One region of the Streptomyces sp. NBC_01341 genome, then DNA from elsewhere that is predicted to be linked to it. Evidence: predicted binding sites of a transcription regulator. Region 1 holds the regulator's gene; the other holds the start of a gene.
What was found. Region 1 encodes HspR, which represses chaperone genes until heat shock. Its sites were predicted from a motif close to TTGAGNNNNNNNNNCTCAA; they were not measured.
Positions count from the first base shown of each region.

Region 1 (15,792 bases):
CAATCTGATCCTGCTGATGGCCCTCTACCTCGTCCTCACCGCATGCGGTCGGCGCTGGTCCCTCGACGCGCGCAGAAACCGGCGGGCCGTCGTACGAGCGGGCACGACACCGCCGCCTGTGAAGACCTTCTGGCTGCAGCAACTCACCGACGCACGGGTCACGCTGACGACCGTCGTACACAACTGCGGACTCTTCGTCATCGCAGCCCAGGTCTGTCTCCTGTACGGAGCGGCCGGCCTGTACAAGGTGCAGGGCCCCTCCTGGGGAGGGGGGACCGCCATCCACTACGTGCTGAACCTCGAACTCTTCCAGCCCTGGCCCGCGCTCTCGCATCTCGTGGACCAGTACCCGACCGTGATCGCGGTCGCCAGCTACGTCACCGTGCTCCTCCAGGTCGCCTTCCCCTTCGTGCTCTTCGGCAGGCTGAAGTACCCCGTGCTCGCCATGCTGCTGGGCATGCACATCGGCATCGCGGTCCTCATGGGACTCCCCCTGTTCTCCGGGGCCATGATCGTGGCCGACGCGGCGTTCCTCCCGGACCGCTTCTACATGTTCCTGGCCCGCTGCGCCCGGCGCATGGCCACGCGAGCCGGCCTGAGACGGTCCAGCCCCTCAGAAGGGCCCGACTCCCGGTCCGTACCTCCACAGTTCAGAAGTGGCTCACCCACCTCGGGCCGGCAGACCACCCCAGGTCAGGAGCGCCCGGCCTCAGCCGGCAAGGACAAGCTGGTTCCCGACCCGCGTTGAGCCCCCGGCACCGCCCTGTCGTACGGCAACCACCCGACCGACGCACGGATGTAGAACTGCCGGTGCCACCACGGACCGGCAAGAGGGCACCGCGATTCGACAGGGCTCGATGGTCGTGGCCCTCCTCCCTGCGGGCAGGAGGGCCGGGGCCCGTCGGGCCCCACGGCGCGTCCCGCGTCCCGTAGACACGCCGCATCTCGATCGCATCGCGCCCGACGCGCAACTGGCGCCGACCATTGCTCCCCAGGTGGGCGTACACGCTGGATCACTCCCCCGCACAGGGAAGTTCACTCAGACAGGATGGGCCGATGCCTCCGCAATCCGTACTCTCCGTGCTGGTCTACGACGGTGACTGCGCTTTCTGCACCACCTCGGTGAGCTACCTCATGCGCCGCCTCAGGCCCAAGTGCACTGTCACACCCTGGCAATTCACCGACCTCGACGCCCTCGGCGTCACCCGGCGGAGAGCCCAGCACGAACTCCTGTACATCTTGCCGACAGGCACGGTGTACGGCGGCGCACAGGCCGTCGCCAAACTCCTGCTGCGTGCGGGCGGCATCTGGGCCTGGCCCGGCGGGCTGCTCACGTTGCCACCGGTGCGCTGGATCGCCCACCGCATCTACCGAGTCATCGCCACCCACCGTGACCGGATGCCCGGCGGCTCACCGACCTGCGCGTTGACGGCCGATCACCGCCTGGGTTGATCTGTTGCACCTGTTGACACCGCGGTTTCCGGTGGGCGGTGGAAGCCGTGGCAGTCGCTGACCGAGGACCGGCATCCCTCTCGGTCATCACACAGAGTCACCTGATGTTACGCCGTATGGGTGGATCCCTCCACGCGCTTGTGTCACCACCTCGGCACAGCGATGCACAATGCGCTCAAGACTTGATCTTGGCAGCCTGTAGAGCAGCAGTGCGCCCATTACGCCCGGAGATGCACTACCCGTGGTTTCGAGGATGAGCCCCACCGTCAGGAAGCGCCGCCTGGGAGCCGAGCTCCGTCGACTACGCATCGAATGCGGACTGACCGGCGGGCAGGTCGCCCAGCGCCTCCTGATCTCCCAGCCGAAGATCAGCCGCATGGAGAACGGCCACTGCGCCATCAGCCCCCGCGATGTCCGCGACCTGTGCGCGCTCTACGGCGTTACAGACCAGCAGATACTCGACTCCTTGATGCGGATGGCGAAAGAATCCGCACAACAGGGCTGGTGGAATGCCTACGGCGACATCCCCTACAGCATCTACATCGGCCTGGAGACCGACGCACACTCCATCCGCTCCTTCGCGCCCATGGTCATCCCCGATCTGCTGCAGACCCCCGGCTACGCCCAGGCAGTCATCGAGGAAACGATCCCGCTGATCACCGTCGAGCAGGCATCCAACCGCCTGAAGGTGCGACTGCGCCGCCAGCACCGGATCTACGACCACGCCGACCCGCTGCGCCTGTGCGTCATCCTCGATGAATCAACGCTACGTCGAGTCGTGGGCAGCCCCGGCCTCATGCGCGAACAACTGGAGCACCTGAACGCACTGAGCGCCGAGCCGCACATCACTGTGCAGGTCCTCCCCTACAGTGCGGGTGCCCTCCCCGGTGCCGTAGGACAGTTCTCGACCCTGAGTTTCGCGGACAGCCCCGAGGCGGGCGTGGTCTACCTCGAAGGATCAACCAGCGACCTCTACCTGGAAAAACGATCCGACCTGGAGCATTACGAGGTCATCCACGCCCACCTGCGGGCTCGGGCGCTCAGCACCGACAACACCCGGCACTTCATCTCCGGCCTCATCGGGAGCTACGACGGCACACGTGGCTGAGTGCCGCTGCGCCGTCGGGCGCGGGCACCGGGTAACGGCGGCCGGCTGTCGAGTGGCCGAGTGTGGTTCAGAATCACCTCGGTGTCGGCGATGGTCAGGCATTTGGCGTTGCCAACAGTGTGAAGACCGCGGACGAGGAAGGCGTAGTCGGTTCCCTCATCTTCACGGCCGGCAGGGTCGGTGACGATCAGGCGTGCGGAGAGCGGGTCTGTTTCCAGAGTGGTGACCTGCTACCCGGCGTTGCCCAACCTGATCGTTGGCGAGCCTTCCAGGGTCAGCCGCCATGCGGTCGACACGACCCTCCCCGGAGGTGCCGCATCGCTCGTGATCTCGACCTGCGAGCAGCGGACCTCAGTGACTTGATCTTCGGCTTGGTGGTCTTGGCTCAGGAGGGCGGGCGCGGTGGTGCCCGTAGTGCAGCCGCCTCCCGGAGGCCGCAACTCTCAGTCGTGCGTTGAGCCTGCCATTGCACTTGCGGAGGAACGTTCCATCGGGATGGTGTGGCGCCAATCACAGGGCATATATGGGAGTTGGGGCATACGGAGGGCACGGCGGCCCCTAGAGGTCTAGACAACGACGAACCCCCAGGCCGATGACCTGGGGGTTCGTGGAAGAGCGGGTGACGAGAATCGAACTCGCGCTCTGAGCTTGGGAAGCTCATGTTCTACCATTAAACTACACCCGCGAAGCGCGCCGATCATCGGCAGTGCAACGCCCATACTGTACCCCATCCCAGGCCCCCGGCGTGTTCGCCGCGGGGCCTGCGTGTTGTCCCGGGGTGTGGATGCGGTTGCGCGCGGCCGGAGTTGAGGGCGTAGCGTGAGCGGTCGGAGTGCCGCGTGGAGTGGCGTCCTGTTCATCCCCTAATGTGGCGGTCTCGTCCATGGCGTGTTGGGGAAGGGACTTGATGGAGTCGATGGAGCGCACCGTCGTCCGCTGTGCCGAAGGGCATGTTTTCGCTACCTCGTCGTTCCCGATGCAGCAGCTCGGGCCCGACCGGATCGGCCCCGGGCGGCTCATCCGCTGCCCGCGCTGCGCTCGGTTGCGGCAAGTGGTGCCTGTGTCGTTCGAGCGGCGGTAGTGGCGGCAGGCGGAACCGGGACATAGGTGGGGCAGGCGCGCGGGGCGGTCCGGTTGGGGCGGGCCCGCGCGTTCTGCGTATCCTCGGACCGTGCTTCTCTCAGATAAGGACCTCCGGGCCGAGATCGATGCCGGGCGGGTTCGCATTGACCCGTTCGACGCTTCGATGGTGCAGCCCTCGAGCATCGATGTGCGGCTTGACCGTTACTTCCGGGTGTTCGAGAACCACCGCTATCCGCATATCGATCCCTCCGTCGAGCAGGTCGACCTGACCCGTCAGGTCGAGCCCGAGGGCGACGAGCCGTTCATTCTCCATCCGGGGGAGTTCGTCCTGGCCTCGACGTACGAGGTCATCTCCCTTCCCGACGACCTCGCGTCGCGGCTGGAGGGGAAGAGTTCGCTCGGGCGGCTCGGGCTGGTGACGCATTCGACCGCCGGTTTCATCGACCCCGGTTTCTCGGGTCACGTGACGCTGGAGCTGTCGAATCTCGCGACGTTGCCGATAAAGCTCTGGCCGGGAATGAAGATCGGGCAGCTGTGCATGTTCCGGCTGACGTCCTCCTCCGAGTTCCCGTACGGATCCGAGCGGTACGGATCGCGTTATCAGGGCCAGCGCGGGCCGACGGCCTCGCGTTCCTTCATGAATTTCCATCGGACTCAGGTGTGATACGGCATGGCTGGTGAGGCGCGGGAGAATCTGACGTACGAGGCCTTCGGGACCGCCGTGCGCGAGCTGGCCCAGGCGGTCGCCGACGACGGCTACGAACCGGACGTCGTGCTGAGCATCGCGCGCGGCGGCGTATTCGTCGCGGGTGGTCTGGCGTATGCCCTGGACTGCAAGAACATCCACCTGGTGAACGTCGAGTTCTACACCGGCGTGGGCACCACCCTGGAAATGCCCGTCATGCTGGCACCCGTCCCGAACGCGATCGACTTCACGCGCAAGAAGGTCCTGATCGCCGACGACGTCGCCGACACCGGCAAGACGCTGAAGCTCGTCCGCGACTTCTGCGTGGACCATGTCGCCGAGGTGCGCAGCGCGGTCATCTACGAGAAGTCGCAGTCGCTCGTGAAGTGCGAATACGTGTGGAAGAAGACCGATCAGTGGATCAACTTCCCGTGGAGCGTGGAAAAGCCCGTCGTGCGTCGTGAAGGGCAGATTCTCGACTCGTAGAGCATCAGCGGGAACGGAAGGGCAGAGCGGAAAAGGGCTCCCGGTGCCTGGCACCGGGAGCCCTTTTCTCGTCCGCCTGTCACATCGTGCCGCGTGCGTCAGATCGTGCCGAGCTTGATGATCGACAGCAGGGCGACCAGCTGGATCGCGGAGGCGCCGAGTGCCTTCGGCCAGGGCAGGTCGTGCGACTTGCTCACCATGGAGGTGAACAGTGCTCCGGCGGCCAGCCAGGTGACCCATCCGAGGATCTGGACCAGGGAGTTCTCGCCGCCCAGGAAGAGGGCGAACACCAGGCGGGGTGCGTCCGTGATCGACATGATGAGCATCGACAGGCCCACGGTGGGCTGCCAGGAGCCGGTGCCGCCGAGCTGACGGGCCAGAGTGTGGGTGACCGCGCCGAGGACCAGGCCACCGACGACGAAGCCGATGCCGGTGAAGATGACGTACGGGGCGGCCGTGGAGACCTCCGCGTGGATCGCCTCGTCGCGGGCCTGGTCGAAGCCGAAGAGCGCGAGCAGTCCGTAGACGAACGTGACGACGATCGCGGGGCCCCAGACGGGGTAGTCGCGCATCTGCCAGAACGTCGGCCCGGGGCGCATCACGATGCCGCTCAGCAGTTGCTTCCAGGGGAGCCGCGGGCCCGAGGGCTGTGCGGGGGCCTGGCCGGCCTGGTAGGTGTTCCCGTCGCCGTACGCGTCCTCGTCGATGCTGAACGCCTGGGTGTGTCCAGGTGCGTTGGCGTACGGGTCGTGCTGCGCGGGCTGCTGGTACGGGTCGCCGAAGTACTCCGGTTCGCCGTGCCCGCCGCCGCGCCCGCCTCCCTGCCCGTGACCACCCCCGTGTCCGTTGCCGCCGTGCCCGCCGCCGTACGGGCCGCCCTGGGGGCCGCCGCGCGATGCGCCGCCGCCACCTGCCGGGGGCCACGACTGACGGCCGTAGGGCGGCGATGGTGCCTGCGCGCCGTACGGCTGTTGCTGCTGCGGGTGTTGTTGCGGTGTGCGGTTGTCCCGGCCGCGTCCGATCCTGAATCCAGCCACACATCGAACGTACCTGGTCCATGTGGGTGCGGTGTGTGGGCCGGGGGAACAGGGGCGCCTTTGCGGCCTAGCTGTGACATCCCCTAAGGGGTCCCCGGGGGGTCAGCCCCACCCGGGACGGTCCCGGAGGCACCGATGCGGAAGGCCCCGGACGCACGGAAGCGGCCGATCCTGCCCCCGAGGCAGGTCCGGCCGCTTCCGTGCGGCAGGTGAGCGCCGGCTACTTCACCGGCTCCGGCTCCGGACGGTCGGCCGTCTCCGGCTCGTCCGCCGGGTCGGCAGGGGTCTTCACCGACTCCAGCAGCAGCTGAGAGACGTCGACCACCTGGATCGACTCCTTCGCCTGGCCGTCGTTCTTCTTGCCGTTGACCGAGTCGGTCAGCATGACGAGGCAGAACGGGCAGGCCGTGGAGACGATGTCCGGGTTGAGGGAGAGGGCTTCGTCGACGCGCTCGTTGTTGATGCGCTTGCCGATCCGCTCCTCCATCCACATCCGGGCACCACCGGCGCCGCAGCAGAAGCCGCGCTCCTTGTGCCGGTGCATCTCCTCGTTCCGCAGACCCGGCACCTTCGCGATGATCTCGCGCGGGGGCGTGTAGATCTTGTTGTGACGGCCCAGGTAGCAGGGGTCGTGGTACGTGATCAGACCCTCGACCGGCGTCACCGGGATCAGCTTGCCCTCGTCCACCAGGTGCTGGAGCAGCTGCGTGTGGTGGATGACCTCGTACTCTCCGCCGAGTTGCGGGTACTCGTTCGCGATCGTGTTGAAGCAGTGCGGGCAGGTCGCGACGATCTTCTTCGCGGACTTGGCCTTCTTCGTCGAGTCGTCCTCGTCATCCTCACCGAACGCCATGTTCAGCATCGCGACGTTCTCCTGGCCGAGCTGCTGGAACAGCGGCTCGTTGCCGAGGCGGCGGGCGGAGTCACCGGTGCACTTCTCGTCGCCGCCCATGATCGCGAACTTGACGCCCGCGATGTGGAGGAGCTCCGCGAAGGCCTTCGTGGTCTTCTTGGCGCGGTCCTCGAGGGCGCCCGCGCAGCCGACCCAGTAGAGGTAGTCGACCTCGCCGAGGTCCTCGACGTCCTTGCCCACGATCGGGACCTCGAAGTCGACCTCCTTGGTCCACTCGACGCGCTGCTTCTTGGCGAGCCCCCAGGGGTTGCCCTTCTTCTCCAGGTTCTTGAGCATCGTGCCCGCCTCGGACGGGAACGCGGACTCGATCATCACCTGGTAGCGGCGCATGTCGACGATGTGGTCGATGTGCTCGATGTCGACCGGGCACTGCTCCACGCACGCACCGCAGGTGGTGCAGGACCAGAGCACGTCCGGGTCGATGACGCCGTTCTCCTCCAGCGTCCCGACGAGGGGGCGCTCGGCCTCGGCGAGGGCCGACGCGGGGACGTCCTTCAGGGCCTCGGCGGAGGCCTTCTCGTTGCCCTCCATGTCCTTGCCGCCGCCCGCCAGCAGGTACGGGGCCTTGGCGTGCGCGTGGTCACGCAGGGACATGATCAGGAGCTTCGGGGACAGCGGCTTGCCGGTGTTCCAGGCGGGGCACTGCGACTGGCAGCGACCGCACTCGGTGCACGTGGAGAAGTCGAGGATGCCCTTCCAGGAGAACTGCTCGACCTGGGAGACACCGAAGGTGTCGTCCTCGCCCGGGTCCTCCCAGTCGATCTCCTTGCCGCCGCTGGTCATCGGCTGCAGGGCGCCGAGCGCGACCGCGCCGTCGGCGTTCCGCTTGAACCAGATGTTCGGGAAACCGAGGAAGCGGTGCCAGGCCACACCCATGTTGGTGTTGAGCGAGACCGTGATCATCCAGATCAGCGAGACGCCGATCTTCACCATCGCGGTGAAGTAGATGAGGTTCTGGAGGGTGCCGAGCGCCAGGCCCTTGAAGGCGAGGACGAGCGGATACGAGACGAAGTACGCGGCCTCGTAGCCCTCGACGTGGTGGATCGCGCCTTCGAGGCCGCGCAGGGTGAGGATCGCCAGGCCGATGACGAGGATGACGTACTCGACGAAGTACGCCTGCCAGGCCTTGGAGCCGGCGAAGCGGGACTTGCGGCCGGCCCGGGAGGGCAGGTTCAGCAGCCGGATCGCCATCAGGGTGACGATGCCGAGGACGGTCATGATGCCGATGAACTCGATGTAGAGCTCGAACGGCAGCCAGTCGCCGATGATCGGCAGCACCCAGTCGGCCTGGAAGAGCTGTCCGTACGCCTGGAGCAGCGTCGGCGGCAGTGTCAGGAAGCCGATCGCGACGAACCAGTGGGCGAAACCGACGATTCCCCACCGGTTCATCCGGGTGTGGCCGAGGAATTCCTTGACCAGGGTGATCGTGCGCTGCTTGGGATCGTCGGTGCGGCTGCCTGCCGGTACCGGCTGTCCGAGACGGACGAACCGGTAGATCTGCGCGACGGCTCGGACGATGAGCGCAACGCCGACGACGGTCAGCACCAGCGACACGATGATCGCGGCGAGTTGCATTTGGGGGCTCCTCGGGCCTGCGAGGGTGGGATCCAGCGCGTACAAGTGATTACTAAGCAGTAACTTAATCAGTCTGTGCTGACACTATCCACTTATTCCGCCACGCTGTAGCCGGGCAGGCGGTGATCTGTGTCGCTCAGGTGAGCCTTTCCCGGCAGCCTCAGAGCACTCAGGCCCGTGCGCAGGGGGATGCGGACGGATTGCGCCAGGATCGCCAGGTCGAGCCCCGCTCCATGATGCTCCGTGTAGTGCGCGTCCAGGAGGGCGGGTTCGTCCCAGGGCATTCCGGACCGGGCGCGCACCTGCGCCAGGCCGGTCAGGCCGGGCCGCACGGTGTGCCGCCAGCGCGACGCCGCGGCTCCGAGGAGTGCGGCCTGGTCCGGGGTGAGGGGCGCCGGGCCCACCATGGAGAGCTCTCCCCGTACGACGTGGGGCAGCCGGGACAGCAGGTCGAAACGGCACCGGCGGGTGCTCAGTGAGCGCAGCTCGAAGAGGCGGCCCCCCAGGCCCACCCTGGTCTCGCGTCGCACCACGCCTACGGGGCCGCCGCGCCGGCGGAGGGCGAGACCGGCGGCGGCGACCGCGAGGGCTGGGGTGGCGAGGAGCAGCAGGGTCGAGCCGAGCAACAGGTCCAGCGCCCGCTTGACGGTCAGGGCGGCGAGTGCGGCGGTCGCCTGCCCGGCGGTGTGGCGCGCCGCCCGCACCGGCGCCGAGGTCGCGAGGTGCCGTGTCCTTCGTGCCGCAGTCTGCTTCGCGTTCCGCATTGCACCTGCCCGGGATCGGTGACGCGCCGTTATGACCGTCTCGCTGCATTTTGTGACAGAACGATCCCACGGTGCGATGGTGGCAGGGGTTGTTGTGGCGTGGGCCGCATCCCGGGTGTCGCGGATTCGTCGGGGAGGATCGCGGCCGGTGGGCGCGCCGGAGCGGCCCCTGCGTGTTGGATCTCGATAAAAACGCCAGTTCAGGTGGTCTATGAGCACATAAGTTGAGCGTAAGTCGCTCAGGTCCTTTGACTCCGCGGTGGGTGTCATGCATCCTTGAGTCAGATCCACTCAAGTAGTCAGTTGGAGGAATTGAAATGGCACGTGCGGTCGGCATCGACCTGGGCACGACTAACTCCGTCGTCAGCGTTCTGGAAGGCGGCGAGCCCACCGTCATCACCAACGCCGAAGGCGCCAGGACCACGCCGTCCGTCGTCGCCTTCGCGAAGAACGGCGAAGTGCTCGTCGGCGAGGTGGCCAAGCGCCAGGCGGTCACCAACGTCGACAGGACGATCCGTTCGGTCAAGCGCCACATGGGCACGGACTGGAAGATCGACCTCGACGGCAAGAGCTTCAACCCGCAGCAGATGAGCGCCTTCATCCTGCAGAAGCTGAAGCGCGACGCCGAGGCGTACCTGGGTGAGAAGGTCGCGGACGCGGTCATCACCGTCCCGGCCTACTTCAACGACTCGGAGCGTCAGGCGACGAAGGAGGCCGGCGAGATCGCGGGCCTGAACGTCCTGCGCATCGTCAACGAGCCGACCGCCGCCGCGCTGGCGTACGGCCTGGACAAGGACGACCAGACGATCCTCGTCTTCGACCTCGGTGGCGGCACCTTCGACGTGTCCCTCCTGGAGATCGGTGACGGCGTCGTCGAGGTGAAGGCCACCAACGGTGACAACCACCTCGGTGGCGACGACTGGGACCAGCGGGTCGTCGACTACCTGGTGAAGCAGTTCGCCAACGGGCACGGCGTGGACCTGTCCAAGGACAAGATGGCTCTCCAGCGTCTCCGCGAGGCCGCGGAGAAGGCGAAGATCGAGCTGTCGTCCTCGACCGAGACCACGATCAACCTGCCCTACATCACGGCGTCCGCCGAGGGCCCGCTGCACCTGGACGAGAAGCTCACGCGCTCGCAGTTCCAGCAGCTGACCGCGGACCTCCTGGACCGCTGCAAGAACCCGTTCCACAACGTCATCAAGGACGCGGGCATCCAGCTCTCCGAGATCGACCACGTCGTTCTCGTCGGTGGCTCGACCCGTATGCCGGCCGTCGCCGAGCTCGTCAAGGAGCTCACGGGCGGCCAGGACGCCAACAAGGGTGTGAACCCGGACGAGGTCGTCGCCATCGGCGCCTCGCTCCAGGCCGGTGTCCTCAAGGGCGAGGTCAAGGACGTCCTGCTCCTCGACGTCACCCCGCTGTCCCTCGGCATCGAGACCAAGGGAGGGATCATGACCAAGCTCATCGAGCGCAACACCACGATCCCGACCAAGCGCTCCGAGATCTTCACGACGGCCGAGGACAACCAGCCGTCCGTGCAGATCCAGGTCTACCAGGGCGAGCGCGAGATCGCGGCGTACAACAAGAAGCTCGGGATGTTCGAGCTCACCGGCCTGCCGCCGGCCCCGCGCGGTGTGCCGCAGATCGAGGTCGCGTTCGACATCGACGCCAACGGCATCATGCACGTCGCCGCCAAGGACCTCGGCACCGGCAAGGAGCAGAAGATGACCGTCACCGGTGGCTCCTCGCTGCCGAAGGACGAGGTCAACCGGATGCGCGAAGAGGCCGAGCAGTACGCCGACGAGGACCACCGCCGCCGTGAGGCAGCCGAGTCCCGCAACCAGGGCGAGCAGCTCGTCTACCAGACGGAGAAGTTCCTCAAGGACAACGAGGACAAGGTCCCCGGTGACGTCAAGGCCGAGGTGGAGACCGCGCTCACCGAGCTGAAGGAGAAGCTCAAGGGCGAGTCCGGCGAGGGCGACAACACAGCCGAGATCCGCACCGCCACCGAGAAGGTCGCGGCCGTCTCCCAGAAGCTGGGCCAGGCGATGTACGCCAACACCCAGTCCGAGGGTGCGACGCCGGGTGCCGAGGCACCGGGCGACGGCCAGGGCCGCGCCGACGACGACGTCGTCGACGCCGAGATCGTGGACGACGAGAAGGACAACAAGGGCGGTGCGGTGTGACCGAGGAGACTCCGGGCTTCGACGAGAAGCCTGACGTCCCCTCCGGCGCCAGTGCCGACGACGCCGAGCCGAAGGCCGCCTCCCCCTCCGAGGAGGAGGCGGCGGCCCCGGCCGGGGACGTACAGCAGACAGCGGCCCTGACGGCCCAGCTGGACCAGGTGCGTACCGCGCTCAACGAGCGCACGGGCGACCTCCAGCGGCTGCAGGCCGAGTACCAGAACTACCGTCGCCGCGTCGAGCGCGACCGGGTGCAGGTCAAGGAGGTCGCGGTCGCGGGCCTTCTGAGCGAGCTGCTTCCCGTCCTCGACGACGTCGGCCGGGCCCGCGAGCACGGCGAGCTCGTGGGCGGCTTCAAGTCGGTGGCCGAATCCCTGGAGACGGTCGTCGCGAAGCTGGGCCTCCAGCAGTTCGGCAAGGAGGGCGAGCCCTTCGACCCGACGATCCACGAGGCCCTGATGCACTCGTACGCGCCGGACGTCACCGAGACGACCTGCGTGGCGATCCTGCAGCCCGGGTACCGCATCGGGGAGCGCACCATCCGCCCCGCGCGGGTGGCCGTGGCCGAACCGCAGCCGGGCGCCACGCCCGGGGCGGCGAAGGAAGAGAAGGCAGACGACGAGGAGAGCGGTGGCACCGAAGAGGTCTGACATCGAGTCCGACCACTGCGGTGAACACCGACGAGGCGTGCGGCCGGCCAAGGGGCCGGCCGCACGGCCTGTCGTCCGGAAGGAGGGACGTCGATGAGCACGAAGGACTTCGTCGAGAAGGACTACTACAAGGTCCTCGGCGTCCCGAAGGACGCCACCGACGCCGAGGTGAAGAAGGCGTACCGGAAGCTGGCGCGCGAGTTCCACCCCGACGCCAACAAGGGTGACGCCAAGGCGGAGGAGCGCTTCAAGCAGATCTCCGAGGCGAACGACGTCCTCGGCGACCCGAAGAAGCGCAAGGAGTACGACGAGGCGCGCGCCCTCTTCGGCAACGGAGGCTTCCGGGCCGGGCCCGGCGGCGCGGGCGGCAATTTCAACTTCGACCTGGGCGACCTCTTCGGAGGCGCGCCGGGTGGCGGACAGGCGGGTCCCGGAGCCGGCGGGTTCGGTGGCGGCGGCGGCCTGGGCGACGTCTTCGGCGGGCTGTTCAACCGGGGCGGCGGGGGCACGCGTGTCCAGCCGCGCCGGGGACAGGACATCGAGTCCGAGGTGACGCTGAGCTTCACCGAGGCGGTCGACGGGGCCACGGTCCCACTGCGGATGTCCAGCCAGGCCCCCTGCAAGGCATGCTCGGGCACCGGCGACAAGAACGGCACCCCGAGGGTCTGCCCCACCTGTGTCGGCACCGGTCAGGTGTCGCGCGGGACGGGCGGCGGGTTCTCGCTCACCGATCCCTGCGTGGACTGCAAGGGCCGGGGCCTCATCGCCCAGGACCCCTGCGACGTCTGCAAGGGCAGCGGCCGGGCCAAGTCCGCCCGCACGATGCAGGTCCGCATCCCCGCGGGCGTGCTGGACGGCCAGCGGATCCGGCTGCGCGGCAAGGGCAGCCCGGGCGAGCGCGGCGGCCCGGCCGGTGACCTGTACGTCGTCGTCCACGTCGACGCCCACCCGGTGTTCGGCCGCAGGGGCGACAACCTCACGATCACCGTGCCCGTCACCTACCCGGAGGCGGCGCTCGGCGGCGAGGTGAAGGTGCCCACCCTCGGCGGGCCCCCGGTCACCCTGAAACTCCCGGCCGGCACGCCGAACGGGCGTACCATGCGGGCCCGTGGCAAGGGCGCCGTGCGCAAGGACGGCACCCGTGGCGACCTCCTGGTCACCGTCGAGGTGTCCGTGCCCACGGAGCTCGGCACCGAGGCGCGGGACGCGCTGGAGGCGTACCGGAAGGCGACCGCGGGGGAGGACCCGCGGGCGGAGCTGTTCCAGGCTGCGAAGGGAGCTTGAGATGGACGGTCGTCGACGTAATCCGTACCAGCTGACCGACGAATCACCGGTGTACGTGATCTCGATCGCGGCTCAGCTCTCGGGCCTGCACCCGCAGACGCTGCGCCAGTACGACCGTCTGGGTCTGGTCTCTCCCGACCGCACGGCCGGGCGCGGGCGGCGCTATTCGGCCCGCGACATCGAACTGCTCCGGACCGTGCAGCAGTTGTCGCAGGACGAGGGCATCAACCTCGCCGGCATCAAGCGCATCATCGAGCTGGAGAACCAGGTCGCCGCGCTCCAGCAGCGCGTCGCCGAGCTCTCGGCGGCGGTGGACGGGGCGGCCGTGGCCATGCAGCAGCGCGAGGCCCAGGTGCACGCCTCCTACCGGCGCGACCTCGTGCCGTACCAGGACGTGCAGCAGAGCGGTGCCCTGGTGGTGTGGCGGCCCAAGCGGCCGAAGGACTGAGCGAGGCCATGACGGGGCCCGCCCGGAGGAGTCCTCGGACTCCTCCGGGCGGGCCCCTTTCGCGTGGCGCCAGGGCGCCCGTGACGCGTCGTGGACCCGGATCGGGCGGGTGACGGGGCGGGCGCGCCGTCAGGAGTCCTGGTCCAGGAGTCCCGACCGTGCGATCAGGTAGCCGAGCTGGGCGCGGCTTGTGCTGCCGAGCGTCGCGGACAGCTTGGCGACGTGGGCCCGGCAGGTGCGCACGTTCATGCCGAGGCGGCGGGCGATCGAGTCGTCCACGTGTCCCTCGACGAGGAGTTGGGCTATGGAGCGCTGCACACCGCTGATGCCCTTGGTCGGTGGGTCGTACCCGGCCTCCCCGAGCAGCGGGGACGCGCGGCTCCACAGCTGTTCGAAGACCTTGACCAGGTAGTTGACGAGCCCGGGGTGACGGAGTTCGAGTGCGACCTGGTCGTCGTTCTGCGCGGGTATGAAGGCCACGGTCCGGTCGAAGACGAGGAGGCGCTCGATGAGTTCCTCCAGGGTGCGGATCTCCACCTTGTCCTGGGCCAGGCGGGCGGCGTACGCGAGGGTGCCCTGACTGTGCCGGACGGTGTGCTGGTACAGCGTGCGCATGCTGACGCCGCGGTTGACGACCGTCAGGGCGCGCTCCAGGCCCTCGCTGAGGCGGTCCTCGCCCCGGTCACCGCCCGGCTGGACGGTGAGCACCTCCGTACGGCATTCGGCGGTCGCGAGGTCGAGCGCCGCGTTGATCCGGTTGCCGCCCTCCAGCACCGTGATGGCGTGGGTGGTCGGCGGGTCCTGGGCGCTGATGTCCATGAACGGTTCGAAGGACTCCGCGAGCTCGACGGAGCGCCGCCGGCGTTCCTTGATCTCCCGTTCCAGGGGGTGCAGGCGCTGGGCCAGAGCGGCGGAGGGAGGGACGGGCCTGAGCCACGTCGTGTCGTCCGGGTCGGGGTGCAGGAGCGCGAAGTCCATCAGGCAGGGGGCGGGGTGGACCTCGGCGCGCGAAATCCGGCCGGAACGCAGGGCGCTGGCGTAGAGGCGCTTTCCCTCCTCGCACAGGTCGGTGACCCCGTGAGGATGTATCCCTATTGTGCTGCTTGTGGTCATATCTCCACCCCCCATGTTCCTGAACATGCAGGAACATGATGCATCGTCCCCGTGGCGTTGTGGGGTCCTGGTAAGACATCGTCGTGGATGCGGGGGAGAGGAATCCACAAGTGAGGACGAAGCCGACTATGGATAAGCGAATGCTTCGCTCGGTGCTTGCCGCCGCTTTCGTCGCGGCCCTGGGCCTTGGCGTGGCGGGCGGGGCGGCAGGAACCGGCGAGATCAGTTGGTCGGAGCGGGCGGCGGCGCCGGGTGAGATCAGCTGGTCCGTACAGGCGGGGTCGGCGCCCGGCGAGATCAGCTGGGGCATGCCGGCCGGCGCGCCCGGCGAGATCAGCTGGTCCGTGCAAGCGGCAGGCGCGCCCGGTGAGATCAGCTGGGGTACGCCCGCTGCGGCCCCGGGTGAGATCAGCTGGAGCACTCCGACGGGTGCGGCAGGCGCATGACCACGCCTCCGGACGACCGAACCTTCCGGCGGGAGATGGCTACGGCGTACCGCTCAGGGTGGCATTTCATCGATCTGCTCACGGCACTTACCCGCCCGGGCGATTCGTTGATGGTCACCCTGTTCGGAGAACCGGTCGTCGTGGTGATGGAGGCGGACGACGAAATCCGCGCCTATCGCTGTCTCCGCCGGCCGCGCGGTGCTCCACAGCCCGTTCGCTGCGCCGTGCGGTACGGCATGATTTTCGTCAATCTTGATCAGCGGGACCATGAGCTGTTCGAACCAGAGACCATTTCCGCCACCCCCCGCAGTGCCTGAACGATTCCCCCGTCGTTCCAAATCGTTCCGGCACTTCCCCCACACAACGGCGCCATCGTGACCTGAACACGATGGCGCCGTTGTGCTGTCCGGAATCATGGCGGACGGAATGCGGAAAGCGGGCTGAATTCTTCAGCCCTTTCCGAGCGCCCTGTCCACGGCGATCTCGATGACGACGCGCTCGGGGTTGTGCCTCGGGGTGCGCTCGTACCGCTCCGCGTAGCGCCGCACGGCGTCCTGCACCTCCT
Region 1 is NZ_CP108364.1:3,948,054-3,963,845, forward strand. It holds gene OG206_RS17445 (HTTM domain-containing protein) at 1-748, shown strand, start outside; gene OG206_RS17450 (thiol-disulfide oxidoreductase DCC family protein) at 1,057-1,452, shown strand; gene OG206_RS17455 (helix-turn-helix domain-containing protein) at 1,706-2,560, shown strand; tRNA gene OG206_RS17460 (tRNA-Gly) at 3,175-3,245, opposite strand; gene dcd (dCTP deaminase) at 3,732-4,307, shown strand; gene OG206_RS17470 (phosphoribosyltransferase) at 4,314-4,814, shown strand; gene OG206_RS17475 (Yip1 family protein) at 4,913-5,851, opposite strand; gene OG206_RS17480 ((Fe-S)-binding protein) at 6,072-8,339, opposite strand; gene OG206_RS17485 (sugar transferase) at 8,432-9,103, opposite strand; gene dnaK (molecular chaperone DnaK) at 9,421-11,289, shown strand; gene grpE (nucleotide exchange factor GrpE) at 11,286-11,936, shown strand; gene dnaJ (molecular chaperone DnaJ) at 12,030-13,220, shown strand; gene OG206_RS17505 (heat shock protein transcriptional repressor HspR) at 13,222-13,668, shown strand; gene OG206_RS17510 (helix-turn-helix transcriptional regulator) at 13,798-14,781, opposite strand; gene OG206_RS17515 (5'-nucleotidase) at 14,922-15,227, shown strand; gene OG206_RS17520 ((2Fe-2S)-binding protein) at 15,224-15,544, shown strand; gene OG206_RS17525 (pyridoxamine 5'-phosphate oxidase family protein) at 15,677-15,792, opposite strand, start outside.

Region 2 (15,792 bases), 1.4 Mb from region 1:
GTGCGCAGCTCGTGGGAGACGTTCGCCACCAGCTCCTTGCGGTGCCGGTCCTCCGCCTCCAGGTCCTCCGCCATGCGGTTGATCGTCTGCGCCAGGTCGCCGAGCTCGTCCCGCCGCCCCGCGCCGCTCACCCGCGTCGTGTAGTCGCCGTGGGAGATCGACCGGGCGACGGAGCGCATCTCGTCCAGCGGCGCGGTCAGGCCATGGGCCACGAACTGCGTGATCAGCAGGGTGGCGATCACGGAGAAGACCGTGATGAACCGGAACTCGGTCCGGGTCCTCAGCGCCACGATCAGCAGTCCGGTCGTGATGAACACCGAGATCACGACCAGCGCGCCCAGCTTGGCCTTGATCGAGAAGGGCCGCAGTCCGGAGCCGGGCCGGGTCATGGCGCGGGGGTCTCCAGGGCGTAGCCGACACCGTGCACGGTGCGGATCCGCTCGGCACCGATCTTCCGGCGCAGAGCCTTGATGTGGCTGTCGACCGTGCGCGTCCCGGAGGCGTCCGCCCAGTCCCAGACCTCGGCCAGCAACTGCTCCCGCGAGAGCACCGCACGCGGGGTGTTGGCCAGGCAGACCAGCAGGTCGAACTCGGTCGGGGTGAGGTGGACGTCGTCGGCGCGCACCCGGACCCGGCGCTGGGCGTGGTCGATCTCCAGCTCACCGAGACGCAGGATGCCGCTGCGGGGGGTCACCGCGGCCAGGGCGGCCCGCTCGACCCGGCGCAGCAGGACGTGGACCCGCGCCGCCAGCTCCCGCATGGAGAACGGCTTCGTCATGTAGTCGTCGGCGCCGACCCCGAGTCCCACCAGCATGTCGGTCTCGTCGTCGCGCGCGGTCAGCATCAGCACCGGCACGGGGCGCTGGGCCTGCACGCGGCGGCAGACCTCCAGGCCGTCGAAACCGGGAAGCATGATGTCGAGCACCATCAGGTCGGGCTGCCACGCCTCGGCCGCGTCCACTGCCGCGGGCCCGTCCAGTGCGGTCTGCACCAGGAAGCCCTCGGCCCGCAGACGGGCGGAGATGGCGTCGACGATCGTCGGGTCGTCCTCGACCACCAGCACCCGGCGCTGAGCCCCGGGGGTGGCCGCGACGCCGTTGTGGGTGGTGTGTGTCTGTTCCATCGCCCCGCCCCTGCCCGTTCTCGCGGAGGCCATTCCCCCGGAGGCACGGTTGTCGCTTGTGAATGTCGTCGGTGATCCCTTGTGCCGGTCAGAGCGTAAAGGCAGAAGAGGCCTCACGGCTACGCAGGGTGTTGTACGTCGTGAAGGTGTTACCCACGGAAAGGGTGCGGATGACCGGCCTCACCGCGTACGACCCCTGGCGGGGCGGGGCCGCGCATACCGGGTGGGGGTTCAGTCGTCCCGGAGTGCGAGATGGACCACGTCCGGCACACCTCGGGCAACGGCTACTTCTTCGGTCGTTACGGCGTGGAATCCGGCATTCCGCAACGCCGGCCCGAACGCGGCGGACGATTGCGCGGACCACACGGCGAGCACCCCGCCAGGGTTCAGACGCGCTCGGCACGCCGCCAGACCCGTCGGCGAATAGAGGTTCCCGTTGTCCTCGGTGACGGTCCAGTCGGGGCCGTTGTCGATGTCCAGGCACAGCGCGTCGTAACGCTCCGTGGTCGTGCGGAGGTGGGCGACCAGGTCCGTGAGCAGGATCTCCGTCCGCGGATCCGCGAGGGCCGCGCCGGAGATCCGGCCGAGCGGGCCGTCCCGGTGCCAGTCCACGACCGCCTGCTCCCGCTCCACGACCGCGATCCTGCCCCAGCGGGGCTCGGCCGCGGCCCGCACCACGGAGAAGCCGACACCGAGCCCGCCGATCAGGACCGACGGGGCGGGCCGGTCCGCGGGCAGGGCGGCGAGTGCGGCGTCGACGAGGAGGCGCTCGGAGCGGCCGTCCGAGGTGTCCATCAGGAAGCAGCCGTTCGCGATGATCTCGAAGTCGTCGCCGCGTTCGCGCAGGACGACTTCGCCGAACGGCCCCTCGCGGCGGTCGAGTACGACGGGGCGGGGGGCGTCTGTGGCGGACATGTGTGCAGGTCTCCGGTCTCCGGCGGGTTGCTGGTCGGCCGTCGATTCTTCCCGCCGCAGGGCCTTCGGACCACTGGTTTCCCGCCACCTCACCCGTGGATGGGACGGGCCCTCACCCGGCGGGCCGGGCGTGCGGGGGCACGTCGGGGGCGCGGGGAATGGCGACGGCCCGGATGGTGCTGCTGTGGAAGTGGAGGCCGCGCTGCGGGGGAGTGGCGCCGCGAGCGGTCGGTGAGAGGGTCCCGCCTTCACCGGTTCTCCGCAGGCCGGAAGCGGCCCGAGCGGTGATCGCCCACAGCGAACAGGGTGTGGGGAACATTCCTGGGCTCACAAGCATTGAGTGCACATAGCTCAACTTGGCTGCCGAAGGGAAGATCATGACTGCTGAGTCCAAGTCCGAGGCGTTCGCGCCGGTCGACCTGCCCGTGCTGCCGCTCGACGACGAGGTCGTACTGCCCGGCATGGTGGTGCCCCTCGATCTGTCGGACGCGGAGGTACGCGCCGCCGTGGAGGCCGCACAGGCCGTCGCCCCGGCCGGCAGCGGCAAGCCCCAGGTGCTGCTCGTGCCGCGCATCGACGGCAGCTACACCGGGATCGGTGTCCTCGGCACGGTCGAGCAGGTCGGCCGCCTTGCCGACGGGGACCCGGGGGCGATCATCAGGGCTCGCCACCGCGTGCGGATCGGTGCCGGCACGAGCGGGCCCGGGAACGCGCTGTGGGTGGAGGGCACCCGGATCGACGTCTCCGCACCCGACCCCCTGCCCGGATCGGCCGCCGAGCTGGCCAAGGAGTACAAGGCCCTCGCCACCAGCTGGCTGAAGAAGCGCGGCGCCTGGCAGGTCGTGGACCGGGTGGAGCAGATCGATGACATCTCCACGCTCGCCGACAACTCCGGTTACTCGCCCTTCCTCACCGTCGCCCAGAAGGTCCGGATGCTGGAGACGGCGGACCCGGTCGCCCGTCTGAAGCTCGCCATCCAGTGGCTCGGAGAGCACCTGGCCGAGCAGGATGTCGCCGAATCCATCGCCAAGGACGTCCAGGAGGGCGTCGACAAGCAGCAGCGCGAGTTCCTGCTGCGGCGCCAGCTCGACGCCGTGCGCAAGGAGCTCTCCGAGCTCAACGGCGAGTCCGGCGCCGACGAGTCCGACGACTACCGTGCCCGCGTCGAGTCCGCCGACCTGCCCGGGAACGTCCGCGAGGCCGCTCTCAAGGAGGTCGAGAAGCTGGAGCGCGCGTCCGACCAGAGCCCCGAGGGCTCCTGGATCAGGACGTGGCTGGACACGGTCCTCGAGCTCCCGTGGACCGAGCGGACCGAGGACGCCTACGACATCAAGGGCGCCCAGGAGGTCCTGGACGCCGAACACGCGGGCCTGCAGGACGTGAAGGAGCGCATCACCGAGTACCTCGCGGTGCGCAAGCGGCGTGCCGACCGCGGGCTGGGTGTGGTCGGAGGCCGCCGGGGCGGTGCGGTGCTGGCGCTCGTCGGCCCGCCCGGAGTCGGCAAGACGTCCCTCGGCGAGAGCGTCGCGCACGCCATGGGACGCAAGTTCGTCCGGGTCGCGCTCGGCGGTGTCCGGGACGAGGCCGAGATCCGCGGTCACCGGCGTACGTACGTCGGCGCACTGCCGGGGCGTATCGTCCGGGCGATCAAGGAAGCCGGGTCGATGAACCCGGTCGTCCTGCTCGACGAGATCGACAAGGTCGGCTCGGACTTCCGGGGCGACCCGGCGGCCGCCCTCCTCGAAGTGCTCGACCCGGCGCAGAACCACACGTTCCGCGACCACTACCTGGAGGTCGAGCTCGACCTGAGCGACGTGGTCTTCCTGGCGACGGCCAACGTCCTCGAAGCCATCCCCGAGGCCCTGCTCGACCGTATGGAGCTGGTGCGGCTGGACGGCTACACCGAGGACGAGAAGGTCGTCATCGCACGCGACCACCTCCTCCCGCGCCAGCTGGAGCGAGCGGGTCTCGAGACGGGTGAGGTCGCGCTCGACGAGTCCGCCCTGCGCAAGCTGGCGGCGGAGTACACCCGGGAAGCCGGAGTGCGGAACCTGGAGCGCGCCGTCGCCCGGCTGCTCCGCAAGGTCGCGGCCCAGCACGAGCTGGGCGACCGGGACCTGCCGTTCACGGTGTCCGAGCAGGACCTGCGTGGCCTGATCGGCCGGCCGCACCACGTGCCGGAGTCCGCCCAGGACCCCGCCGAGCGCCGCACCGCGGTCCCGGGTGTGGCCACCGGGCTCGCTGTGACCGGGGCGGGAGGAGACGTCCTCTTCGTCGAGGCGTCGCTGGCCGATCCCGAGACCGGGGCGTCAGGACTGACCCTGACGGGCCAGCTGGGCGACGTGATGAAGGAGTCCGCGCAGATCGCGCTGAGCTTCCTTCGCTCGCACGGCGCGGAACTGGAGCTCCCCGTCGCGGACCTCAAGGACCGGGGGGCGCACATCCACTTCCCGGCGGGCGCGGTCCCCAAGGACGGCCCGAGTGCCGGTATCACCATGACGACCGCGCTGGCTTCCCTGCTCTCGGGGCGGCTCGTCCGGACCGACGTGGCGATGACCGGTGAGGTGTCACTGACCGGACGGGTGCTGCCGATCGGCGGGCTGAAGCAGAAGCTGCTGGCGGCCCACCGCGCCGGAATCACCACCGTGGTGATCCCCAAGAGGAACGAGGCGGATCTGGACGATGTCCCGGCCGAGGTCCTCGACGCCCTGGAGGTCCACCCGGTGACCGACGTCCGTCAGGTCCTGGACATCGCGCTCGTCCCGGCTTCGGCCAGGGCGGAGACAAGGATCCCGGCCGCGGCATAGGCGCCATGTCGTGACGGGCGTGGCACCACGCGCACGGCCGGTACGGACGGCCCGCTCTCCCCGGAGGGCGGGCCGTTCCGCGTGCGGCGGGGGTCAGGGGCGGTACACCGTGCCGGGCTCCGGCTCGGCCGGAGCCATCAGCTGGGGCACGGTCACGAAGGTGTAGCCCCGCTTCTTCAGGGTGTGGATGATGCCCGGCACCGCGGGGACCGTTCCCTTGTAGATGTCGTGCAGCAGGATGATCCCGTCCTGGCCGGCCTGGTCCAGTATCCGCTTCCGGATCAGCGCCGAGTCGGTCGTGGAGTAGTCCTTGGCGGTGGCGCTCCACAGGATCTGCGAGAGCCCGAGCTCCTCGGAGACCTTCGAGACCTCGTCGTCGGTGCGACCCTGCGGCGGGCGCATCAGCCGGGGCCTCTTGCCCGTGATCCTCTCGATCGCGTCCTGGGTCTTCTCCAGCTCCGCCCGTATCTCACCGGGCTCCTTGCCGGTCAGGATCTCGTGCGACCAGGTGTGGTTGGCGACCTCGTGCCCTTCCGCCTCGATGCGCCGCACGGTGTCCGGGTGCTTCAGGACGTGATCCCTGCCGAGCAGGAAGAAGGTGGCGGGCACCTTCTCCTCCTTGAGGACGTCCAGCAGGTGCGGGGTGTCCTCGGACGGTCCGGCGTCGAAGGTCAGCGCGATGCACTTGGCCTTGCGGCAGTCCGCCCGGCCGAACGATCCCTTGGCGTCCGACGTGGCGTCGGCACGTGCCGATCCGGGCGCCGTGGTCTGCATCGAGCACCCGCCCAGCCCGAAGGTGAGCACGGTCACAAGAGCGGCGGCCAACCCCGCTCCGAACGGTTTCGTCTTTACGGCAACAGGCACGACAGGTCCCCCAAGGTTCGGCAGCACGCCGGCGGCGCGGCACGAAGCGACTATACATAGTGCGTATACGCGCAATGAATAGTGGGCCGTGCGGGAAGCGCGGGGCCCGGTGGCCCGGGGGATCGTCAACCGGCACCTGCCAGGACGCCGCGGTGGCCGCCGCCGGCATCCACGCTCCCCCACGCGTGCGGAGCCGCCTCCGGGAGGAGGGTCCGGCCGATGCCGGAGGGCCGCGCCTGCGAAATACTGGGCCGGCTGCGGTGATGACCGGAGTCGAGGAACAGAATCATTCGCGGGACAGCGTGTGAGGGGTGCGGACGTGCACGGCAGCGGAAGCGGCGACGGACCCGGCGCAAGCGCCGGAAGCGGTGTGGACCACGAGTTCCTCGCGCTGGAGCGTGAGTTGGCGGTCTTCCTGCGCCGGGCGCGCGCCAGTTCCGGGGAGATGGCGCGCGAGGTCCACCCGGATCTGGAATCCGCCGCGTACGGACTTCTCGTACGGCTGGAGTCGACCGGGCGGCAGCGGGCCACCGATCTGGCGGCGTACTTCGGCGTCGGCAAGGCGACCATGAGCCGTCAGCTGCGGGCCCTGGAGACCCTCGGGCTCGTGGCGCGGGAGACCGACCCGGCGGACGGCCGTGCCTCGCTCGTCCACCTCACCGACGAGGGTCTCGCGCGCTTCCGCACGGTCCGTGACGCACGGCGCGGCCGGTACGCCCGCAAGCTCGCCGGCTGGGACCGTGCCGAAGTCGCGGAACTGGCCAGACTGCTGCACCACCTCAACGAGCGCACCGAGAGCTGAGGGCGGCCCCGGCCGGTGCGGCTACAGCTCCACGAGCACCGCCGTCGCGTCGTCGTGCCTCTTCCCCCGGCGCAGGTGCACGCGCTCGGTGTCGGCCCGCTCCAGCTCCCGCACCCTGTCGATCAGCCCCTGCGGCCCGTCCTTGCGCAGCAGTCCCAGAGTGGCGGCCCAGTCGCCCTCCCGGAACGTCTCCGTCCACCGGCTCGCCCCGTCGGTCATCGCCGCCAGCGCCCGCACCTCGGCCCGGGGGGTCTCTCCGGTCACCGCGCGTGACGCCACCCCGGGGTCCGCGGCGGCCGTGAAGAATCCGCCCTCCTTGTTCCGTACGCGCGCGTCCGCGATCTCCTCCGAGGCGAGCGAGCCGGGCGGCAGCCGGTCCAGACGGTCGTCGAGCAGGGGGCGCACGGAGCCGTCGGGTGCCTCGAGGAGCAGGGCCGAGTCGGAGAGCACGAGGTGCTCCACGCGACGGTCGTCCCAGCGCGCCAGGACCACGGTCGCCTGAGGGGTGCGCGGGTGAGAAAGGTCACACTCCGAACGGTGAACATCGGCAGTGCGGCGAATGGACAGGGCGAGAATCTCGGCAAGCGTCAGATCCCGCCGTGAAGCGGACAGTTCGACCAGTGCCCCCCCCAGTCGCGCGGTGAACCAGGGGACCGAGTGCACACAGCCGTCGTCGTGCCGCGGGGGCGTGACTCCGTCCAGCAGGGCAAGGGTGCCGCCCAGGCCGGCCGCAGGAGCCGCGACCGACACCCAGTCCTCGTTGGGACGTTCGGGACTGCCTGGTCCGGTGGCGAGGTCGATGCGCATCCGGCCAGTCTGCACGATGCCTTCACGCACCCTGCACGATCGTGCTGTTGGGCCGTACCGGCAGGTCAAAGGGGTCACACCGACCGGGCGGGATGTCTTGCGCATATGCGGGCGGGCATCCTGCCAAAGCCGGGCCGGAAGTTCCACCCGGCAGCCCGCGCATGGCCGAGGCGGCCCGTGGGGAGACTTGTTCGCCAACTCCAGAGTGATGTTCACTCGTTCGAGTGGCGGAGCGGTTGATGCGCGGCCCCCTCCCAAACACGCTGGAATGGTCGGAAGCCGTACGGCGCACACCAGGGTGGGGTGTTCCACACACGTGACCGTGCGTCACCTCTGCTTCAAGGGCGGACGAGTCAAGATTGCGAGCACCGGTGCAGAAGAAGCGGCCTCGGAGCAAGGACGGCACGCGCGAGGAGTCCGGGGCCGTGCCCCAGGCGGCGAGCGCCTCCAAGCGGACCGTACGCGTACGCAACCGGCTCGTCGCCGGTGTTGCCGTCGTGGGGATCACCGTCATAGCTGCGGGCGCCCCTGCGGCCCTGGGTGCCTCCTCCGACCTCAACGAGTCCCAACGGCTGGTCACGCTCGCCGCGCTGAACCAGCAGGCCATCACCCTCGCGCACTCCCTCGCGGACGAGCGTGACGGTGTCGTCGCCCACATCGCCGGAGGGCGCGACGAGGCAGGCAAGGACGACACGGCGAGCCTCGCGGCCCGAGTCGACCAGCAGGTCGACGAGATCCGGGAGACCGCCCCTGCGGCCCTGCGCCGCGACCTCTCCGGCATCCCCTCGCTGCGCCGCACCGCGCTGACGGGCAAGGGTTCGGCGACGGAGGCCTACCAGGCGTACTCCGAGGTCGTGGCCAAGCTCCACGACCTCGCGGACGAACTCGCCGAGAAGACCCCGCCGCGCGCCGCCGACGCCACCAGGGCCCCGCTCGCCCTGGGCGCAGCCGTCGAGCAGGCCTCCGCGACCCGGGGGCTCCTGCTGGCCGCACTCGCGGTGCCCGGCACGGAGCCGCAGCAGCCGCAGATCGACCCCTTCACCGGCCTGCCCGTCCGGAACCAGGACGAGAGCGGCGGCGAGGACGACCGCACGCGCGACGAGCTGAGCGCCGCCGCCCAGCAGGCCCGGGTGCGTGAACTCGCCTCCCTCGCCGACTTCGACCAGGCTGCCGGCCCTTCCGCCAGGGACCGGCTCGCCTCCACGGTCACGGGCTCCCAGGTCACCAGCGCGGAGAAGTACCTCACCCGCTTCACCGACCGCCCCGAACTGTCGGACGCGGACCGGTCGGCCGACCCCGAGAAGGTCGAGGCGGCCCTCTCCGCCCGGATCGACCGCATGCGCAGCGTCGAGTCCGCCCTGGGAACGGCCCAGGTCGAACGACTCGAGGCACTGCGCGACGACGACGTCACCGCGCTCGAACTCCGCCTGGCCCTGCTCGGCGGCTGCCTGCTCATCGCCGTGGGCGTGTCCACCGCCGTCGCCCGCACCCTCACCCAGCCGCTGGCCGTCCTGCGCATCGGCGCCGGCCGCATCGCCGCCGAGCCGGAGACCGCCGAACCGGTCCGCTACACCGGGCGCAACGACGAGTTCGCCCAGGTCGTCCGGTCCATCAACGCCCTGCACGGCAGGCTGCACGGGCTGCACCACGACGTCACCGGACGGCTGGAGAGCCTCCAGGCCGAGCGCGGCGAACTCGTCGCCGGCCGTGAGGCCCTCACCCACCAGCGTGCCGAACTGCAGGTGCAGGTCGCGGAACTCGGCTCCCAGCTGGAGCGGCTGCGGAACACGGTCCACCACACCTTCGTGAACCTCTCGCTGCGCACCCTCGGCCTGGTCGAGCGTCAGCTCGGCGTGATCGAGGGCATGGAGGAGCGGGAGCAGGACCCGGAGCGCCTCGCCACGCTCTTCAAGCTGGACCACATGGCGACCGTGATGCGCCGGCACAGCGAGAACATGCTGGTCCTCGCGGGAGCCGATCACGGCCAGGGCCACGTGAACCCGATTCCGCTCGTCGACGTACTGCGCGCCGCGGTCAGCGAGATCGAGCGGTATGAGCGGGTCACCATCCAGTCCCTGCCGCCGCACGCCCAGATCGCCGGCTTCGCCGCCGACGACCTGAGTCACCTGGTCGCCGAACTCCTGGAGAACGCGACGTCCTTCTCGCCGCCCGACTCCCATGTCGAGCTCTCCGGCTGGCTGCTGGAGACCGGGGAGGTGATGCTCTCGGTCCAGGACGAGGGCATCGGCATGTCGGCGGTCCGGATGAGCGAGCTCAATGCCAGGCTTGCGGACCCGGCGTCCTTCGAAGCCGGTGAACAGGCCGCGGACGGGGCGGGTCTGGGACTTCAAGTGACGTCGCTCCTTGCTGCCCGCCACGGTGTGCGGGTCCAGTTGCGCGAGCAGACGGGGAGCGGGGTGACAGCGGTCGTGGTGCTTCCGCAGGCCCTGCTGCCCAAGGCCCCGCCGACCGCGTCCCCGCCGCCGGTCCAGCTGCCCGGCGACGCGCCCACGCTGAATCTTCCCGGGTCGGTCGCCGAGGCCAACTCGAACGCGCTGCCCGCCCGTTCCGTCCCTCCGGAGGGCGATCCCCTGATCGCCGCCGCCGAGGAGACCCTGCGCACGACGGTCACCGAGCCGACGCCCACGGAGACGGCCCCCGAGGCGTCCGCACCGGCGGCCCCGCCGGCCGAGGCGTCCGCACCGGCGGAACCCGCCCCCGAGGCACCCCCGGCCGGTCCCGTCACCGAAGCACCTCCTGCCGAACCCGCCCCTGAGGCATCCGCCCCGGCCGAAGCCGTCACCGAGGTGCCCGCACCGGTCCGGTCGGCCGACGGTCCCGCGCTCCTGACCGGCACCGAGCCCGTGCCCGATGCGGGTCGGGAGGCCCCGGCTCGCGAGGAGTCCGAGGCCGAGACCACGATGCAGGTCCGGCTCCCCGTGCAGAAGGACGCGCCGGGACCGTACGCCATAGGGCCCGACAGCCATGAGCGCGCCGCCGACGCCGCCGCGACGCCCGTGGCCGACGCCGTTCCCGGCCCCCGGCAGCCGCTGACCGGGCTCGGCGAGGAGGTGCCCGACCCGGCACCCTTTCCCGAGCGTCTCACCGACAAGGGCCTCCCCAAGCGCACGCCCAGAATCGCGGCGCCCGCACCGGCCGCGCCCGTTGCGCGTCCGGGCGGCCTGGACAGGGAAGCCCTGCGCCGCCGGCTCGGCGGATTCCACCAGGGAGCCAAGGACGGCCGGCGCGACGTGGAGAGCGAGATCGCCGAGGGCGGCCCGCAGACCGACCACCATGAGCTGGAAGGCCGTACCGACGGCCGTATCGATGAGACGGGGGACACAGTCGAGGAGGCACGCAGTTGACTGCGCCGAGCACATTCGGGCTGAGTTCCGAGGCCCGTAACCTTCACTGGCTGCTGAGCAATCTCGTGGAGGAGGTGCCAGGGGTCCACTCGGTCACCGTCGTCTCGTCCGACGGGCTGATGCTGCTCTCCTCCGACCCCGGACTCGCGGCGGCCAAGGCGGCGGGCGGGCACCGAGGCCCCAAGGGCTCCAGCGCCGACCTCGCCACCATCGTCTCCGGCATCGGGTCGCTCACGATCGGCGCCGCGAAGCTGATGGACGGCGGCGGCGTCAAGCAGACGATGGTCGCGATGGACGAGGGAAGCGTCTTCGTCATGTCGATCAGCGACGGTTCCCTGCTCGGTGTGCACGCCACCCCCGACTGCGACATGAGCGTCGTCGCTTACCACATGGCGCTCTTCGTCGGCCGCGCCGGACACGTACTCACCCCCGAACTCCGCAGTGAGCTGCGCAAATCGATGGAGAGCACCCAGTGACGTCAGCTGCTGAACCCGTACGGAAACTGCCCGTCCGGGGCGCCGACCGCAAGGCCGCACGGGTCCGCCCGTACTCCCTGACCGGTGGGCGCACCCGCTTCGGCCACGTGCTGCTCGTCGAGACGTTCGTCGCCGCACTCGAGGCACCCGAGGAGCGCCGGGAGCTCACGAACGGCAATCTCGCCTCGCGGGTCATGCCCGAGCTGCGCGCCATCGTGGAACTCTGCCGGCGTATGCGTACGGTCGCGGAGATCTCGGCCCTGCTGAAGATGCCGCTCGGTGTGGTCCGGGTGCTGCTCAGCGACCTGGCCGACCAGGGAAAGATCCGCGTGTACGGGACCGGTCACGGCGCCGGTCAGCCCGACCGCGCACTGCTCGAAAGGGTTCTCAATGGACTCCGCCGTCTCTGAGGCGCCGCTCTTCACCCCCCGTCAGCCGGGCCCGCGCGAGCAGCCCGACGAGTCCGTCCAGGACTGGCAGCTCGACCACACACGTGCGCCGATCGCCACCAAGATCGTGGTCGCGGGCGGCTTCGGCGTGGGCAAGACGACGTTCGTCAGCTCGGTCTCCGAGATAACCCCGCTGCAGACCGAAGCGCTGATGACACAGGCCAGCGAGGAGACCGACGACCTCACGGCCACGCCCGACAAGGTCACGACGACCGTGGCGATGGACTTCGGCCGTCTCACCCTCGACGACGACCTCGTCCTGTACGTCTTCGGCACCCCCGGTCAGCAGCGTTTTTGGTTCATGTGGGACGACCTCGTGCGCGGCGCGATCGGCGCGGTCGTCCTGGCCGACACCCGGCGGCTCGCCGACTGCTTCCCGGCCCTTGACTACTTCGAGAGCTGCGGCCTTCCGTACATCGTCGCCGTCAACCACTTCGAGGGCACGGAGGGTTTCGAGGAGGCAGACGTCAGGGAAGCCCTGTCCGTCCCGCCGCACGTACCTGTTGTGATCATGGATGCGCGTAACAGGATCACGGTCGTCGAGTCCCTGCTCGCCCTGGTGGGCCACGCACTCGACGTCGCGCCCGCGTAACCGTCAACGCACCCAGTACACGTAACGGAGAACCCCGATGCGGAAGATACTCATAGTCGGAGCCGGTCAGTCCGGCCTCCAGCTGGCCCTCGGACTGCAGTCCAACGGCTACGAAGTCACCCTGATGTCCAACCGCACGGCGGACGAGATCCGGTCCGGCCGCGTCATGTCGACGCAGTGCATGTTCGACACGGCTCTCCAGCACGAGCGCGACCTCCAGCTCAACTTCTGGGAGTCGCAGGCCCCGCGGATCGACGGCCTCGGCGTCTCGGTCGCCGGGCCCGACTCCTCCCGCGTCATCGACTGGGTGGGGAGGCTCGACGGGTACGCGCAGTCGGTCGACCAGCGCGTGAAGATGGCCGGCTGGATGGACACCTTCGCCCAGCGCGGTGGTCAGCTCGTGATCCACGGCGCGGCCGTGTCCGACCTGGACTACTTCTCCCGCACGTACGACCTGGTGATGGTCTCGGCCGGGAAGGGCGAGCTGGTCTCCATGTTCGGCCGGGACGCCTCCCGTTCGCCGTACGACGCCCCCCAGCGCGCGCTGGCCGTCGCGTACGTCCACGGAATGGGCCCGCGCCCGGAGCACCCGGACTTCGAGGCGGTCCGCTGCAACCTGGTCCCGGGTGTCGGCGAGCTGTTCGTCATGCCGACCCTGACCACGTCGGGCCGTGCGGACATCCTGTTCTGGGAGGGCATCCCCGGCGGTCCGCTGGACGCCTTCCGGGGCATCAAGGACCCCGCGGAGCACCTGGCCAAGACGCTGGAGCTCATGGAGAAGTTCACCCCGTGGGAGTACGCGCGCGCCACCAAGGTCGAGCTGACCGACGCCAACGCCACGCTGGCGGGCCGTTACGCCCCGACCGTGCGCAAGCCCGTCGGGCGGCTGCCCGGCGGCGGTCTGGTCCTCGGGGTGGGGGACGTGGTCGTCGCCAACGACCCGATCACCGGGCAGGGTTCGAACACGGCGTCCAAGTGTGCGCACTCCTACCTGAACTCGATCCTCGAACACGGCGACCGCGAGTTCGACGAGGCGTTCATGGAAGCCACCTTCGCGCGGCACTGGGAGAACACCCAGCACGTCGTGAAGTGGACGAACGCGATGCTCGGCCCGCCGCCGGAGCACGTGCTGAACCTCATCGGCGCAGCCGGTCAGCTCCAGCCCGCCGCAGACCGGTTCGCCAACGGGTTCGACAACCCGGCGGACTTCGACAACTTCTTCTTCGAGCCGGAGAAGACGAACGCGTACCTGGGCTCGCTCACCGGGGCCCAGTAGAAGATCCGACCCCGGAGCGCCGTTCGCCCGTGGTTGTCCGTGAGCAGCCCTCGGACAGCTCACGCACAACCACGGACCCGGCTTGTCAGCTCGCCTGCGAACGTCCCGTCACACGCTGCGTGTCCGTGGGCTCGACACCCGCTTCGTCGACGACCCCGTGCTCGATCACGGCGTTGCTCGACAACAGGGTCCCGCTCTCGCCGTACTTCGTGTCCCGGGTGAGGTAGCTCCCGCATGGTCAGGGCCGCGAGTGCGGCTTCTCCTGTCATCTCTCCGTGGCCGGTGCCGGGTTCCGTCCGAAGCGGAGATTTTTCGTCGGCGAGCCGGGCGCGGGCGCGCGAGAGGCGTGAGCGCACGGTCCCGACGGGGATCCCGAGCACGTCGGCGGTCTGCTGGTAGTCGAGCCCGGACCACACGCACAGGGTCAGGACTTCTCTCTCGTGGCGCCGCAGCCGGTCGAGCGCGCCCTGGACGGCTTGGAGCCGGCGGGCGTCGTCGACGCGTCCGGCGACGTCGCCGGAGAAGTCCGGGACCACGGGAGGTTGTCGCTGCCGGCCGAGGAACGCGACCCGGCGTCGCAGGCGCCGCCGGGCGTTCTCCGCTTTGTGGGTGGCGATCCCGAGGAGCCATGGGGTGAGCGGGCCCCCTTCGGGATCCACCCGCTCCCGTGCCTGCCACGCGGACAGGAATGTCTCGGACATGATGTCCTGGGCTGCAGCCCAGTCGCCGGTGAGCCACAGCGCGTGCCGGTAGACGGCGCCGGAGCACTTCTCGTACAGCTCGGCGAACGCGTCGCGCTCGCCCGCCCGTATCCGCGGGCGCAGCTCGTTCTCTGGTTCCCTCACACCGGTACCTCTCCGCCGCGGCAGGGAAGTTCCTGTGACGCGCACCACGGCCGCAGAACCGGACGACGAGGGGGCAAAGCGCCGATTCGCCGTGGGTCGGCCGGGAAGACAAAGGGTATCGCGTGGAGTCTTTCGGGCGTTTTCCCCGCCCTTTCACGCACGGAGACCGGGGCGGCACCTGCCGTCCTCAGGGACCGACGGACGTGCGGTCCGGTGTCCCGCCCTCCCTTGTCAGGCCTCCGGCGCGTCGTACCCGGCGTCCGCGCCCGCTGTGGCGTCGGCCGGCAGTTCCGGCCGTGTGTAGGTGCTCAGCGGCGAGCTGTCCGGGTCCGGGCGGACCGCTCCCAGCAGGGGGTTCGACGCGAGGGGCGAGACCTTCACCGTGGCGCCCGGTCTGGGTGCCTGCACCACCAGGCCGTCGCCGATGTACAGCGCGACGTGCGTGGCCTTCGGGAAGTAGACCACCAGGTCGCCGGGGCGCAGCGAGGAGACCGGCACCCTCGGCAGCTGCCGCCACTGCTCCTGCGAGGTACGCGGGATCTCCCGCCCCGCCGCCGACCACGCCTGCGAGGTCAGCCCGGAGCAGTCGTACGAATCCGGCCCCTCGGCGCCCCAGACGTACGGCTTGCCGATCTGCTCGACGGCGTACCGGACGGCCTCCCCGCCCTCCCCGGTCGGCGCGCGTACCGAACTGAGTGCCCCCGACGCGGTCAGTGCGTCCTGGGCCTTGTCGATGTTCTTGCGCTCCAGCGCCTCCAGCGCGGCGAGCTGTTCCTCCGACAGCGAGGCGAGCACCGCCTCGATTCCGTTCAGCCGGGACCGTACGGTGTCGTGCTGCTGCTTCTGCCGTGCGACCAGCACCCTCTGCCGGTCGCGGAGCGCGCGTGACCTGGCCGCGAGCGCCTCGGCGCGCTTCTCCGCCCCGGTCAGCCGGTCGACCGCGGCGGCCCGTCCTGCCTGGACGCGCTCGATGACGTGGCTCTGTTCCAGGGCGTGCGCCGGGTCGTCGGCGAGCAGCAGCCGCAGGTACACGGAGAAGCCGGTGTCTCCCTGGTACTGGTCGCGCGCGATCCGGCCCGCCTCGCGGCGTCCCGAGTCCAGCGCGCTGCGTGCCGCGGCGAGCCGGCCGTCCAGCTTCGCCGCCTCGGCGGTGCGCTTCCTGAGCTCTTCGGAGGTGCCGGTGTAGAGCTCGCCGGCCTCCTCCGCGCCCTGATAGAGCGTCTGCAGCTGCCTGAGAAGTCCGGCGACGCCCTGCGGTGCGCCTGCGGCCGGGGCGGGAGCGGGCTCCGGTCCCGCGGGTTCCGCGACCGCGGGGGAGGCCGCGAAGAGGGCGGCCAGCGCCGCGGTGCAGAGGGTCCGCGTGAACCCGCGTGCCACGACATCACCTCCGGTGACAGGGGCGACGCCGATTAATCGGACTACCCCACAAGTGCTCGGATCTGGTCCATCCGGTCACTCGGTGCCGTGCGAT
Region 2 is NZ_CP108364.1:2,561,056-2,576,847, reverse strand. It holds gene OG206_RS10920 (HAMP domain-containing sensor histidine kinase) at 1-389, opposite strand, end outside; gene OG206_RS10915 (response regulator transcription factor) at 386-1,123, opposite strand; gene OG206_RS10910 (spermidine synthase) at 1,355-2,038, opposite strand; gene lon (endopeptidase La) at 2,416-4,845, shown strand; gene OG206_RS10900 (polysaccharide deacetylase family protein) at 4,939-5,619, opposite strand; gene OG206_RS10895 (MarR family winged helix-turn-helix transcriptional regulator) at 6,029-6,511, shown strand; gene OG206_RS10890 (hypothetical protein) at 6,533-7,318, opposite strand; gene OG206_RS10885 (sensor histidine kinase) at 7,690-10,683, shown strand; gene OG206_RS10880 (roadblock/LC7 domain-containing protein) at 10,680-11,159, shown strand; gene OG206_RS10875 (DUF742 domain-containing protein) at 11,156-11,569, shown strand; gene OG206_RS10870 (GTP-binding protein) at 11,550-12,200, shown strand; gene OG206_RS10865 (styrene monooxygenase/indole monooxygenase family protein) at 12,238-13,476, shown strand; partial or broken gene OG206_RS10860 (RNA polymerase sigma factor) at 13,704-14,300, opposite strand; gene OG206_RS10855 (C40 family peptidase) at 14,553-15,698, opposite strand.
Region 2: the regulator HspR is predicted to act here: its motif matches at 2,375-2,393, upstream of lon (endopeptidase La).